DNA from 3 places in the Mesorhizobium sp. M0408 genome. Region 2 is predicted to be linked to each of the others. Evidence: riboswitches for the same ligand, from Rfam matches in the RefSeq annotation. Region 2 holds a riboswitch; each other region holds the start of a gene.
What was found. A riboswitch is a leader RNA that binds a small molecule or an ion and turns the genes downstream of it on or off. The one in region 2 is predicted to bind cobalamin.
Positions count from the first base shown of each region.

Region 1: it holds a riboswitch for cobalamin, as region 2 does, so the genes downstream of both, NKI67_RS06665 (DUF1636 family protein) here and metE (5-methyltetrahydropteroyltriglutamate--homocysteine S-methyltransferase) in region 2, are expected to answer to the same signal.
Region 3: it holds a riboswitch for cobalamin, as region 2 does, so the genes downstream of both, NKI67_RS06480 (CbtB domain-containing protein) here and metE (5-methyltetrahydropteroyltriglutamate--homocysteine S-methyltransferase) in region 2, are expected to answer to the same signal.

Region 1 is NZ_JAMYRO010000004.1:225,297-229,569, reverse strand. Features, by position in the region: gene NKI67_RS06675 (cobaltochelatase subunit CobN) at 1-363, opposite strand, end outside; gene cobW (cobalamin biosynthesis protein CobW) at 382-1,422, opposite strand; gene NKI67_RS06665 (DUF1636 family protein) at 1,419-1,853, opposite strand; cobalamin riboswitch at 1,892-2,095, opposite strand; gene NKI67_RS06660 (winged helix-turn-helix domain-containing protein) at 2,125-3,324, opposite strand; gene NKI67_RS06655 (NADH-quinone oxidoreductase subunit A) at 3,660-4,025, shown strand; gene NKI67_RS06650 (NuoB/complex I 20 kDa subunit family protein) at 4,016-4,273, shown strand, end outside.
Region 2 is NZ_JAMYRO010000037.1:25,327-29,599, forward strand. Features, by position in the region: gene NKI67_RS29510 (dihydrodipicolinate synthase family protein) at 1-77, shown strand, start outside; gene NKI67_RS29515 (FMN-binding negative transcriptional regulator) at 112-330, shown strand; gene metE (5-methyltetrahydropteroyltriglutamate--homocysteine S-methyltransferase) at 429-2,774, opposite strand; cobalamin riboswitch at 2,870-3,070, opposite strand; gene NKI67_RS29525 (hypothetical protein) at 3,293-3,532, opposite strand; gene NKI67_RS29530 (MFS transporter) at 3,570-4,273, opposite strand, start outside.
Region 3 is NZ_JAMYRO010000004.1:189,124-193,396, reverse strand. Features, by position in the region: gene NKI67_RS06490 (heparan-alpha-glucosaminide N-acetyltransferase) at 1-45, opposite strand, end outside; gene NKI67_RS06485 (aromatic ring-hydroxylating oxygenase subunit alpha) at 316-1,482, opposite strand; cobalamin riboswitch at 1,600-1,796, shown strand; gene NKI67_RS06480 (CbtB domain-containing protein) at 1,833-2,012, shown strand; gene NKI67_RS06475 (CbtA family protein) at 2,028-2,810, shown strand; gene cobU (bifunctional adenosylcobinamide kinase/adenosylcobinamide-phosphate guanylyltransferase) at 2,803-3,324, shown strand; gene cobO (cob(I)yrinic acid a,c-diamide adenosyltransferase) at 3,326-3,943, shown strand.

The DNA of each region.
Region 1 (4,273 bases), on a different contig from region 2:
CTCGTCGTGGCTCTCGCCCGGTAGGAGCGCCAGCTTGATACCGCGATTTCGCGCGATAACGGCGAGCTGGTCGCAGCCATAGCGCCACCAGTCATAGCCGCCGAGGATGCGGACCAGAATGACCTTGGCGTGGCGGGCGACGCTGTCGATCCACAGGTCGACGGACATCGGATGGCGCAGGTCGCGCAAGGCGGCGAGCCGCATCGACGGCAGGCGGTGCGCATCTGCCTTCCACGCCGCCGCCAGCCCGGCCAGGTCGCTGTCGGTGAAGGACAGCGCCACGACATCCGCAGGCGTTTGCCTGAGATCGACGGGCTCGGCGAGATCGTCGAGCGAGGCGGATGTGGTGGTGAGGATGTGCATCGCGGCTCGTACCTGGGGTCAGCCGGCGAGGATACGCTCGATGGCGGGGCGGTTCAGCCCTTTCAGGCCGATGACGACCAGGCGCGAGCGGCGGTCGTCTTCAGCGGTCCAGGCGCGGTCGTAATAGTGGTTGACGCGCGGACCGACGGCCTGCAGCAGGAGCCGCATCGGCTTGCCGCCGACTTCGACGAAACCCTTGACGCGCAACACGTTTTCTTCCTCCGCCGCCGTGGCGACCCGTTGTGCGAGCTCGTCCGGGTTGGACACAGACGCGATGTCGATGACGAACGAGTCAAAATCGTCATGTTCGTGGTCGAGCTCGTCGTCGTGGTGGGTCTTGCGGTTCTCGATGTCGTCCTCGACGGCGAGGCCGAGGCCGAGCAGCACCGACGGGTCGACCTTGCCTTGCGAAGTCGGTACGATCTTCACCGCCCGCGCAACGTGCTTGCCGATGACGGCATTGGCACGGGCCGAGCCGGCTGCGTCCATCAGGTCGCTCTTCGACAGGATGATCAGGTCGGCGCAGGCGAGCTGGTCTTCGAACACTTCCTCGACCGGATCGTCATGGTCGAGCGTCTCGTCCTGCGCGCGCTGGGCCTGCAGGGCGTCCATGTCGTTGGCTACGCGGCCATCAGCCAGCGCCGGTCCGTCGACCACGGCAATGACGCCGTCCACCGTCACGCGGCTTTTCACCGACGGCCACTGGAAGGCCTGGACCAGCGGCTTGGGTAAAGCGAGGCCGGATGTCTCGATCAGGATGTGGTCGACCCTCGGCGTCAGCGACAGGATCTGGTCCAGCGCCGGGACGAAATCATCGGCGACGGTGCAGCAGATGCAACCATTGGCCAGCTCGACGATGTTTTCCTCGGGGCAGGTGTCGATGGCGCAGCCCTTCAGGATCTCGCCGTCAATGCCGATGTCGCCGAACTCGTTGACGATGATGGCTAGGCGCTTGCCTTTGGCGTTTTCGAGCAAATGGCGGATCAGCGTCGTCTTGCCGGCGCCGAGAAAGCCGGTGACCACGGTGCAGGGAACGCGCGAAAGGGAGGCAGCGGTCATGTCAGGTCCTTCAAAAGGTCAAGGGGAGGGATGCGGGCAACCAGGCCGCGCTTCAGGCAATCGGGACGGCCGCGCCATGGAATGAGCCCATCCGTCGAGGTGGCGAACAGCTTTGCCCCGGTGACGAGATCGGCGCCGCTGGTCGTGGTCAGATCACCGAAGACGTAACTCCAGCAGCCGTCGCGCAGCATGGCCGCGCTGAGCCGGCGCTTGCAATTGCCGAGGCATTCGACGGTGCGGATTTTGATGTTTTCGCTGGAAGCGGCGCGGCGCGTGTCCTCTGCGAGCAGTTCGCCGGCGCGCGGATGAGCGTCCGAACCGGTCTCGTCACGGCAGGACGAGCAGACGATGACGGTAACGCCGGCCGGGGAATCACCATGGCCGGACAATAAATCCGCTGTCTCAGCCGGAAAACTGCTGTCGTGTTCCAAATCAGGCTCCTTGCCCGGAAAACCCGCCAGGCGATCGGATTCTTATGTCCTAGACGGCAGGTCTCCTGGCTCGCGGGTCATCGCCTGGGTGCCGCCTTCCCGGGAATATCCCAGTGGTTTTCGGCCGAGGCTCGTCGCTTACAGTTGCGGGGACAGCCGCGGATTTGAAATCGAGATTTCGCACCGCATTCCCTCTTGGCCCCTGCCGTTGCGGGCAGGGGACCGTCTGGAACGGATTTAGGCTTGTGGAGGCAGTCGTGTCAACGCACGTCTATGACGCGGCGATATCCGCGAGCGGCCGGCCGAGGTCGCCGGCAGCGGTCACCTCGATGCGTTCCAGGCCGAGCCAGCCCTGCATCTGCTTCAATTCTTCGAAAAGCTCGGCTGCGGTTTGCAGCGAGGCGCCGGGCTCCGCATAGGCGGCATGGACGCGCAAGACGCCGGCCGGGCGGTCGGCCCTGAGGTCGACGCGCCCGACGATGCTGTCGCCGAACAGGAACGGCAGCACGTAATAGCCATACTGGCGCTTTTCGGCCGGCGTGTAGATCTCGATGCGGTAGTGGAAGTCGAACAACCGCTCGGTGCGCGATCGTTCGAAGACGACAGGATCGAACGGCGCGAGCAAGGCGCGCGCCTCGATCTTGCGCGGCAAACGGGCGTCCTTGTGGAGATAGGCTGTTTTGTTCCAGCCTTCGACGCTCACCGGCAACAGGTCGCCGGCCTCGACCAACTCCTCGATGCGGCCCTTGATGTCGGCGGGCGAGAGGCGGAAATAGTCGCGCAGGTCTCCTGCCGTGGCGATGCCGTGGGCGCGGGCCGAGATGCGCAGCAATTCGCGGTGAGCATCCTCGGGACGGGGAACCGGTAGCGCGAGTACCGCCGGCGGCAATACGCGCTCCGGCAGATCGTAGAACCGTTCGAAGCCGCGGCGATGCGCCGTGGTGATGCGGCCGGCCCAGAACAGCCATTCGAAGGCGTGCTTGGCATGGCTCCAGCCCCACCAGCCGCCCGAACCCTTCTGGCCTTCGAAAGCCGACGCCGCGATCGGGCCTCGTTCGGCGACCTCGCGATAGATGTCTTCGATATAGGCGGCGTGCTCGCGGCCCCATTTGGCCAGTCCGCTGTACATTTCGTCGCCGCACTCGGCCCGCTGCATGCGCCAGCGCATCAGCGGATAGGTCTCGACCGGCAAGAAGGAGGCTTCGTGCGCCCAATATTCGAAGACCATGCGCTTGCGCGTTACGGCGGCGTCGTCGAGCAGCGCCAGCTTGTAGGGGCCAAGCCGCGAATAGAGCGGCATATAGTGGGCGCGCACCACGGCGCTGACGGAATCGATCTGCAGCAGGCCGGTACGGGCAAGCACGCGGGCCAGATGCCGGCGGTCAGGCGTGCCGGTGGGGCGCGGGTCATTGAATCCCTGTGCCGCGAGCGCAATGCGGCGGGCCATGGCAAGCGAGATTTTTTCCTTCATGAAGGCGGCATCCGGACGATTTTAGACAGAGAAAATGACCTGCGATTCCGTGCCATGCTAACAGGGTTTTGGCGGCATTGATGTCAGGAGAGAAAAGTGGAGTAAAAAGTGAAGGAAATCAAACAGGAGCGGATCGGACCAGTTTTCCCGGATATGCCGTCCAGCACCGCGATTTGAACAAGGTTTGACTTGCTTCGCCGAAAGCGCTGCGCTAACCCTCGCCGCGTTGCAGCATAGAGCCTCCTTAAAACGGTTCAGTGGTTAAACTGTCACGCTTCCGCAAGTGGGTCCGGTGCTGTAATCAGAGTGGATTGGCCGCCAACGGAAACTGCAGCATGAACGCACTTTTAGGTTCGTACCTGCCCATCGTCCTGTTCATCGGCGTGGCGCTGATCGTCGGGCTGGCGCTGCTCGCCGCACCCTTCCTGGTGGCCTATCGCAACCCCGATCCGGAAAAGCTTTCGGCCTATGAGTGCGGCTTCAACTCGTTCGATGACGCCCGCATGAAATTCGACATCCGCTTCTACCTGGTGTCGATCCTGTTCATCATCTTCGATCTGGAGGTGGCCTTCCTGTTTCCGTGGGCGGTGTCGTTCAGCCAGATCGGCATGCTCGGTTTCTGGTCGATGATGGTGTTTTTGGCGGTGCTGACCATCGGCTTTGCCTATGAATGGAAAAAAGGAGCGCTGGAATGGGATTGAACGACAGTTCCGGCACGCTCGTCGCGCCGAAGCCCAAGGGCCTCATCGATCCCAACACCGGCAGGCCGGTCGGGTCCGACGATCCATTCTTCCTGGAGATCAACAACGAGCTCGCCGACAAGGGCTTTCTCGTCACCTCGACCGAGGCGCTGATCACCTGGGCGCGCAGCGGCTCGTTGATGTTCATGACCTTCGGTCTCGCTTGCTGCGCCGTCGAGATGATCCATACGTCGATGCCGCGCTATGAC
Region 2 (4,273 bases):
TCCTGCCTCTGCCCTCAGCAGCGAAACGCCAGATCGCCGCCGCGTTGGAACGCTTGCCATCGGATGTCAACCGGTGAACAGCGAACCCGGCGGCCAGTGAAGGAACCTGTCATGTATGTACCCGCGCATTTCGATGAACCGAGCCGAGAAGTCCTTTACGAACTGATCGAGAACAGCGCACTTGGCATGCTGATAACCCATGGCCGGAGCGGTCTCGACGCCAATCACATCCCCTTCGAACTCGACACGTCACAGGGAGAAAACGGTACCCTTTACTCCTGCGCGATTAATACACGTGCCGAAGGAAAATGCACATTCTCGCTCGAGTGAATTATTTCAAAGGATGTGATCGCGTTTTGGCACATTCACGGCCGACGTGCGGCAGCCGGGGACTCACCACATGGTGAGCAACCAGGAAACCCTCCGGCCTACACTTTCTCCCGGAGCGCACGTGCTGCATCGACCATGTTCATGAGGGCAGGGCGGACCTCCTCCCATTTGCGTGTTTTGAGGCCACAGTCGGGGTTTACCCACAGTTGGGAATCCGACAGTCGCTCGCGGGCAAGCATGACGAGATCCGAAATCTCCCCGACTTCCGGGACACGTGGTGAGTGAATGTCGTAGACTCCGGGCCCGATTTCGTTCGGATATTTGGAACTCGTGAAGGCGTCCAGCAGTTCCATTTTCGAGCGCGACGTCTCAATCGAAATTACATCCGCATCCATTTCGGCGATCGCGTCGATGATCTCGTTGAACTCCGAATAGCACATGTGGGTATGGATTTGAGTCGTGTCCTTTACACCCGTTGAGGCGATCCGGAAGCATTCGACAGCCCAGTCGAGATAGTCTTTCCAGTCAGATTGGCGCAGTGGCAATCCTTCGCGAAACGCGGCCTCATCGATCTGGATCATCCTTGCGCCGGACCATTCGAGATCCGTCACTTCGTCGCGGATGGCAAGCGCGATCTGGCGGCATGCCTCGGAGCGGGGTACGTCGTCGCGAACAAAAGACCAGTTGAGAATGGTCACTGGGCCTGTGAGCATTCCCTTCACAGGGTATTCCGTAAGCGACTGGGCGAATTGCCACCAGCGCAGCGTCATCGGATTGGGCCTCGATACGTCGCCGAAGATGATGGGGGGGCGCACGTAACGCGACCCATAGCTCTGCACCCAGGCATGCTGGGTGAAGGCGAAGCCGGACAGCTGCTCGCCGAAATGCTGTACCATGTCGTTTCGTTCGAACTCACCGTGCACCAGCACGTCCAGCCCGATCTCTTCCTGCCAGCGAATTGCAGCCTCGATCTCCTTCTTCAGGAAGGTCTCGTAGTCGACATAGCTCAGCTGGCCCTTCGCATGAGCGGCCCGCGCCCTGCGTACCTGCGGCGTCTGCGGGAAGGATCCGATGGTCGTCGTCGGGAACGGCGGCAGCCCGAGCGTGCCGGCCTGGACTCTGGAGCGCTCGGCAAAAGCGCTCTCTCGTCGCTTCATGCTGTCGTCAATGCTGGCGATCCGCCCCTCAACAAGCGGGTCATGGATCTTCGTGGATGTCACGCGGGTGGCGGCAGCCTCGGCAGACGCTTTCAACGCGCCTGCCACCGCATCCCTGCCTTGGGACAGGGCCCGGGCCAGCAACACCAACTCGTCGGTCTTCTGGGCCGCGAAGGCGAGCCACGACCTGATGTCCGCGTCGAGTTCCGTCTCCATGCGCAGGTCAATCGGCACATGCAGCATCGAGCAAGAAGGCGCGATCTCGACGCGGTCCAAGGGCCAGCCGGCGACGATCGGTTTGATGCGGTCGAGAATGGCGGGCAGGTTCGCACGCCAGACGTTGCGGCCATCGATCAAGCCAAGCGAGAGCACCAGATCCTTCGGTGCGAGCCGACCCACCGTTTCCAGCTGCTGGGGAGCGCGCACGAGATCAATATGCAGCCCGGCCAGGGGCAGAGAAACCGCGGTTTCGAGATTGTCTCCCAGCGGCCCGAAATAGGTAGCCAGCATGATCTTCAGCTCGGGCGCGGCTTTCGACAGCTGGCCACAGGCGAATTCGAACGCAGCTCGTTCGTTCGGGTTCAGATCGAGGACAAGCGCTGGCTCATCGATCTGCACCCAGTCGGCTCCCGACAGCTTCAGCCTCTGCAGGAGTTGCTCGTAGACGGGCAGCAGCCGCGGCAGGAGCGCGATGGGATCGAATCCCTCGGCAGGCGATTTCGCCAGCTTGAGGAAGGTGACCGGTCCAAGGATGACTGGGCGTGTGTGAATGCCGAGGGCTTTAGCCTCGAGGAAGTAATCAACCGGCTTCGTCGACGAAAGAGCGAACGTTTGATCATCGTTTAGTTCCGGCACAATGTAGTGATAGTTGGTGTCAAACCACTTGGTCATTTCCATCGCGGTTACACCAGGCCGATGAGCCGCATGCTGGTGACCACCGTGCCCACAATCCTCCGTCTGACCTTGGTTGCCGCGCGCCATAGCGAAGTAGATGTCGAGTGGGACCTCGCCGCCATTCCAGGCGTAACGAGACGGAAGGGCGCCGACCATGGCTGCGGTGTCGAGCACATGGTCGTAAAGCGAGAAGTCGTTCGACGGGATTTTCGACACGCCGCGATCGTGCTGCTCTTCCCAGCTAGCGGCACGGAGCGCCTTCGCCGTCGTGAGAAGGTCGGCGGCGGAAGATTTTCCGGACCAGTAGCTTTCAAGCGCGAACTTCAGTTCTCGCCGACGACCGAAGCGCGGCACGCCGAGCGTTGCTACAGGAATTTGCTGAGAGACAGTCATGCCATACCCCGATGGTTGGGGCGTCGGTGACAAGGAAGGCGCTAGCAGGCCGGCAGGAACGCCAGGCTGCAGCGGCCACCGAGACACCCCGCCCGTGGACGTAATTTGCCGTGGCAGGTCTCCTGGCTCGCGGGGTCATAGCCTCTACCCGTCTTCCCAAGGCTATTCGCCTCAGTGACATGAGTGGGGTTGGCTTGCCGCTAACAGTTGCGGGGGCAGCGCCGGCATCGCACCGGCTTCCCTCTTAGCTCCGCTGCGGCAGCGCCGTACGGAGAACCACGACACGGGAGACAATCACAGCAGTTCGCTTCTTTGTCAACGCCGCATAAAGAAATGTTTATGTCGTTATGTTAAATTTCCGTTGGCATGTCCCCAAAGGTCGCCTCGAAAGCGAAAACTGTGGAAGCCTTGAGCGGCCGGTAAATCAAAGCAATGACGCACAGCGGTCCAGGAGGATAGGAGTTCGTCGGCTGCCGGCGGCAAACATACCGGCAAGTGCCGTGGTGCTGCTTCCCTCATCATGCGAACGCCACCTCGGCGTCGAACTTCGGCTCCGAAGGTTCCGACCGCTTCTTTGGTGATCTGCTCGCGACCACATTCGACTCAATGGCGAGGCTGTTGCCCATGTGGAAGGTGTTGGCCGTGATGCCCTCGGTGACACACAACACAACGATTTCGAGGGGAGCACCCGAGGCCCGGCGCAGCGGCGTGTTGCGGAGGATCGAGGCCGACGTCTCGAATGCTTGTTCGCAGCCCACCGGCTCAAGGTAACCCGGCTCAAACCACCGGGCCAGCTCAAGTCCTGTCCAAATGAGGCCTGAGCGGCAAATCGTCGTGCACGCGCACGGTTTGGCGTTCGATCTTGTGATGCGTCTTGGGCGGGCAATCGCCACGGTGCAGCGCTTCCAGGCGCGCAACGATTTCGGCGTCATCCTGGGTCTGCCTGTTGTTGTGGCGAACATACTCGACCCAGGTTGGCACATGATAGCACTCGGTCCATAGTTCGGGCTTTTCCAGGTCACGCAGCAACGCCCATTGTCTGGCGCCATCTCGCAGCCGGGCTTTTCGCCACGATGTCATCACACTGAGAAATTCTGGGACATCTCTCTGATCGATACGATAATCGACCATCACCATGATCGGACCGCTTCGTGGCCGAAGGTCAAGTTGCAGCGTCGGTTCGCTGAACTTGTTGGTCGGATCCAGATTGAGCGTTTCGAAATCCGGCTGACGCAGAACGATCCCAATCAGTCCACCAATCAGAAGAACCACGCTGGCGACGAGGAAGGCTCCCGAAACACCTTGGACATCCGCCAGTTCGCCCCAAAGCCAGCTTCCCGCCGCCATGCCGCCGTATGTGGCCGTCTGATAGAGAGACAGGGCGCGTCCAACCACCCACCGCGGCGCCGAAAGCTGCACTGTGACGTTAAACAGCGAGAATGATTGAATCCAGGCCGCACCGGCCGGCATGAGGAGGAGACAGCTCAGCCAAACGTGCT
Region 3 (4,273 bases), on a different contig from region 2:
CTTCGGTTGATCCTGAACGGCTGCGCTCGGCGTGTCGATGCTCATGGTCTCGCTGTCTTGGTTCAGCCCCGGCAAGACGACTATCACGGTTGCCACCGTCAACAGAAGCAGGGCCTTGCGTCGCGTTGGGTACCGGTCGGCATCAGAGCTGCTTTGGGCCAAAGCCGGAAAGCCTTTGGCCGGCGTGCTGGCGTTTTTCGGACTGGGCGCGGTTTTCGCGACACTCGGCCTGCTGGCGGCGGCCTGCGGCTTCGTCACCTGGCGCTATCTGCCCAAATCGCTTTGATGTTCGAGCGCCGCATGGCGCTCGCGCACTCAGTTGTGGAAGCGGTGCAAGTCGTATTCCTCGGGCATCAGTACGCCGGCCTTGTGGCGCATCGAGCGCAGGCCCATCTGGTTGACCTCGCAGATATCAGCATCCTCCTCCAGCACCTGGGTACCGAAGGCGACGATGTTGTCGATATCGGCGGCCGGATCGGCGAGCGCTTCGGGCGAAAAAAGCCATTCGGCAGTAAGTTCGGTCTGCTCCGGCCCAAGCGGCACCAGCCGCACGGTCCTGACATAGTCGACATGGCCGACGACGAACATCGACGGCATGCTGGTGGCATAGGTCTGCCCGGCGGCACGCTCGCCCGGCGTCAGGCCGGAAAAGACCGAGCCGTGGACGCGCCCGTCGCGCGACCAAGTTTCGGCCCCGGCCCGCAAGCCGCCGGCAAATTCCGGCGCGTCATTGTCGGCCTGGCGCGCCCATTCGGGGTCGTCGTGCCGGCCCATCAGGCCGCGGCCATAGATCGGCACCAGCCGCGACAGATCCTTGTGGACGCCGGGGCAGTGCAGGCACTCGTTGAAATTTTCCCAAAATACCTTCCAGTTGCAGTTTATCACCTTGCGCAGCACATGGCCGCTCAGCAGCGTTTCCAACGGCCAGTTGGCGAGGTTGCCGGATGCCGGATCGAAGGATGTTTCAGCCGAGCCGGCAGCGTCTTCCGCCAGATTGACGAAGACGAAACCGCGCCACACCGAAAGCGCGACCCGGTAGAGCGGATGATCGGCCTTGTCGAAGCCGTCCGGCAGCGATTTCGACGGCACGCGCACCAGATCGCCGTGCAGCGAATAGGACCAGGCATGGTATGGGCAGGTGATGAGCCGCGCCTTCAGCCGTCCTTCGCTCTGCTGGCAAAGCTGCGAGCCGCGATGCCGGCAGGTGTTGTGGAAGGCGCGCAACTCGCCGGTCTCGTCGCGCAGCACGACGACCTCCTGCGTGCCTATGCGGAACGTCCTGAAAGCCAGCGGCTGGGCAAGGTCGGCCTCGCGGCAGACGAGCAGCCAGTTGCGATACCAGATGGCCTCGAGATCGCGCTGATAGGCCGCGATGTCCCAATAGGCTGATGACGGCAGCGTCGGCTCGGCCCGCGTCAGGCCGTTGTAGGGACCGCGCTCATTCGGGCTGGGTTGCGTGCCGGCTTCCTCCCCATCCGCCAGCCGACACCCGGCTGCGAAAATTGTCAATCGCGGCGCCGGCCGACCGGCCTTGGCGAGGCGGCGCATTCGCCACACGATCCGGCGGAATTTGGTTTGCCGGGCACGGCGATTCTGCCTATAGTCGCTGATGTCGTCGGTTCCGTTTGGAACCAAGAGGGAATGCGGTGAGGGCAAGTTGTTTGCCCAATGCCGTGGCTGCCCCCGCAACTGTGTGCGGTAGTCCTCTCCATATGCCACTGAAGGTTCGCCTTCGGGAAGGTGGGGAAGGGCGCTGATCCGCGAGCCAGGAGACCTGCCGGCGACAGGAAACTGACTTCTATGCCCTCGGGTGGAGGGCGAAAGGACAAGACATGAATACCGCTTCCGTTTCGCTCGGCGCTTCCGCCTCCTCGCAGTCGCGTCTCATGCAGCTGGCGCTTGCTGCATTCCTCGGCATTTTCGTCATGGGCTTTGTCGGCTTCTCGCATATCGATGCGGTCCACAATGCCGCGCACGACTATCGCCATTCGATGGGCTTTCCCTGCCACTAACAAGGGGCTGACATCATGACACTGTTTCGCAACGTCGTGTTCATCGCGGCGATCGCAGGGCTTGTGGCCGGCGTGGCTCTCGCCTGCATGCAAGCCTATGCCACGGTGCCGCTCATCCTAAAGGCGGAAGTCTACGAACAGGCCGGCGGCGGCCATGACCATGCCGCGGCACCTGCGACACCGGCTGAAAACGCCGCAGGCACGACGGCTATGAGCAGCGCTGCGCCGGCACCGGCTAAAGCAATGGCTCCGGCGGAAGACGAAGACTGGGCGCCGGCCGACGGTTTCGAACGCTTTGCCTTCAGCGTCGTTGCCAATATCGTCACTGGCATCGGCTTCGCGCTGGTCCTGGTCGCGGTTTCGGAATTCGCCGGCGGCATCGGCAATTGGCGCCAGGGCCTGTTCTGGGGGCTGGCCGGCTTTGCCGTGTTCACGCTGGCGCCCGGCCTCGGCCTGGCGCCGGAACTGCCGGCGATGCCGGCGGCCGACCTTGTCCAACGCCAGATCTGGTGGTGGGCAACAGTGGTGGCGACAGCGGCCGGTCTCGGCCTTATCGTCTTCCGCAGATCGCTGCCGCTGGTGGCTCTTGCCGTGGCGTTGATCGTTGCGCCGCATATCGTCGGCGCGCCGCAGCCCGATAGCTTCGAGACGGCGATCCCGGAAGGCCTGCACCACCAGTTCGTGGTGGCGGTGACGCTGACCAATCTGGTGTTCTGGCTGGTGCTCGGCGCGGTCGTCGGCGTGGTGCGCGGACGCTTCACGGGCACGGCGACCAGCCTGCGCGACAGCTTTGCCTGACCGCGCTGCGGGGCCACTTCCCCTGGTCATCGGCGGGCCGGGCCCCGGCATGCGCGCGCATGCCGAGAGCCTGGTGACGGTCGGCCCGCCGCCTTGGAGCTATATCGCCACGGCGCAAGCCTATGACGATGAGATGCGCCAGCGCATCGCGCTGCACCGCTCGCGCCGCGGCGCCGGCTGGACGACCATCGATGCGCCGCTCGACCTTGCCGGCGCGATCGGAGCGCTGCCTGACGGCCAGCCGGTGCTGATCGACTGCCTGACGCTGTGGCTGACCAATCACATGCTGGCCGAACATGATGTCGAGGCCGAATGCCAAAAACTGGCGGACGTGCTGTCGCGGCCGCGCGGACCGTGGTTCGTGGTGTCCAACGAGGTCGGCCAGGGCATCGTGCCGGACAATGCGCTGGCAAGACGGTTTCGCGACGCCGCCGGCCGGCTGAACCAGGACGTCGCGGCTGTTGCCGGCACCGTGCTTTTGATGGTGGCGGGGCTGCCGCTCAAGGTGAAATGACATGGCTGATACTATCGATCCCAAGGACGAGGAACGCCACCGCGCCAAGATGGCCAAGCGCAAGGCGGTGCAGGACGCCGAGGTCGCGGCCAAGACGGTCGAGAAGGGGCTGCTGATCGTCAACACCGGACCGGGCAAGGGCAAGACCACGGCCGCCTTTGGGCTGGCGCTCAGGATGCTCGGCTATGGCAAGCGCGTCGGCGTCGTTCAGTTCATCAAGGGCAAATGGCACACCGGCGAGAAAGATGCCTTTGCCGCCTTCGGCGACCGTGTCGTCTGGCACGCCATGGGCGAGGGCTTTACCTGGGAGACACAGGACCTGAAGCGCGACATCGCGGCGGCCGAGGCTGCCTGGGCGAAAGCGCTGGAGCTGATGGCCGAGCCGTCGATCAGCCTCGTGGTGCTCGACGAGCTGAACATCGCGCTGCGCTACGACTATCTCGATCTCGAAAAGGTGGTCGCGGCGCTGAAGGCGCGTCGCGAAGGCCTGCATGTCGTCGTCACCGGCCGCAACGCCAAACCGGTATTGGTCGAGGCGGCCGATCTGGTCACCGAGATGGGCGTGACCAAGCACCACTTCTCCGCCGGCGTGAAGGCGCAGCAGGGGATCGAGTTCTGAGGGGTGTTGCTGGCGCCTCTTCTTCCTTCTCCCCTTGTGGGAGAAGGTGGATTGGCGCGCAGCGCCAAGACGGTTGAGGGGTGCTGGCCGGAGCGCTGTTGGTGCCAAGCTGGAACACCCCTCATCCGGCCGCTTCGCGGCCACCTTCTCCCACAAGGGGAGAAGGGAAAGCCGCACGAAGCGGCTCGCCCCTGGAATGGTAAGGGTGAGGGGCGGCGCCGACCTGACGCGATTATTTGAGGCGTAGCCCTATTTTGTTCTTGCTTTGTGCCGGCAGCTATGCTACTAATTTCGGTATGGTGCTAATTGGCTCCAACGACCCGCCGCATG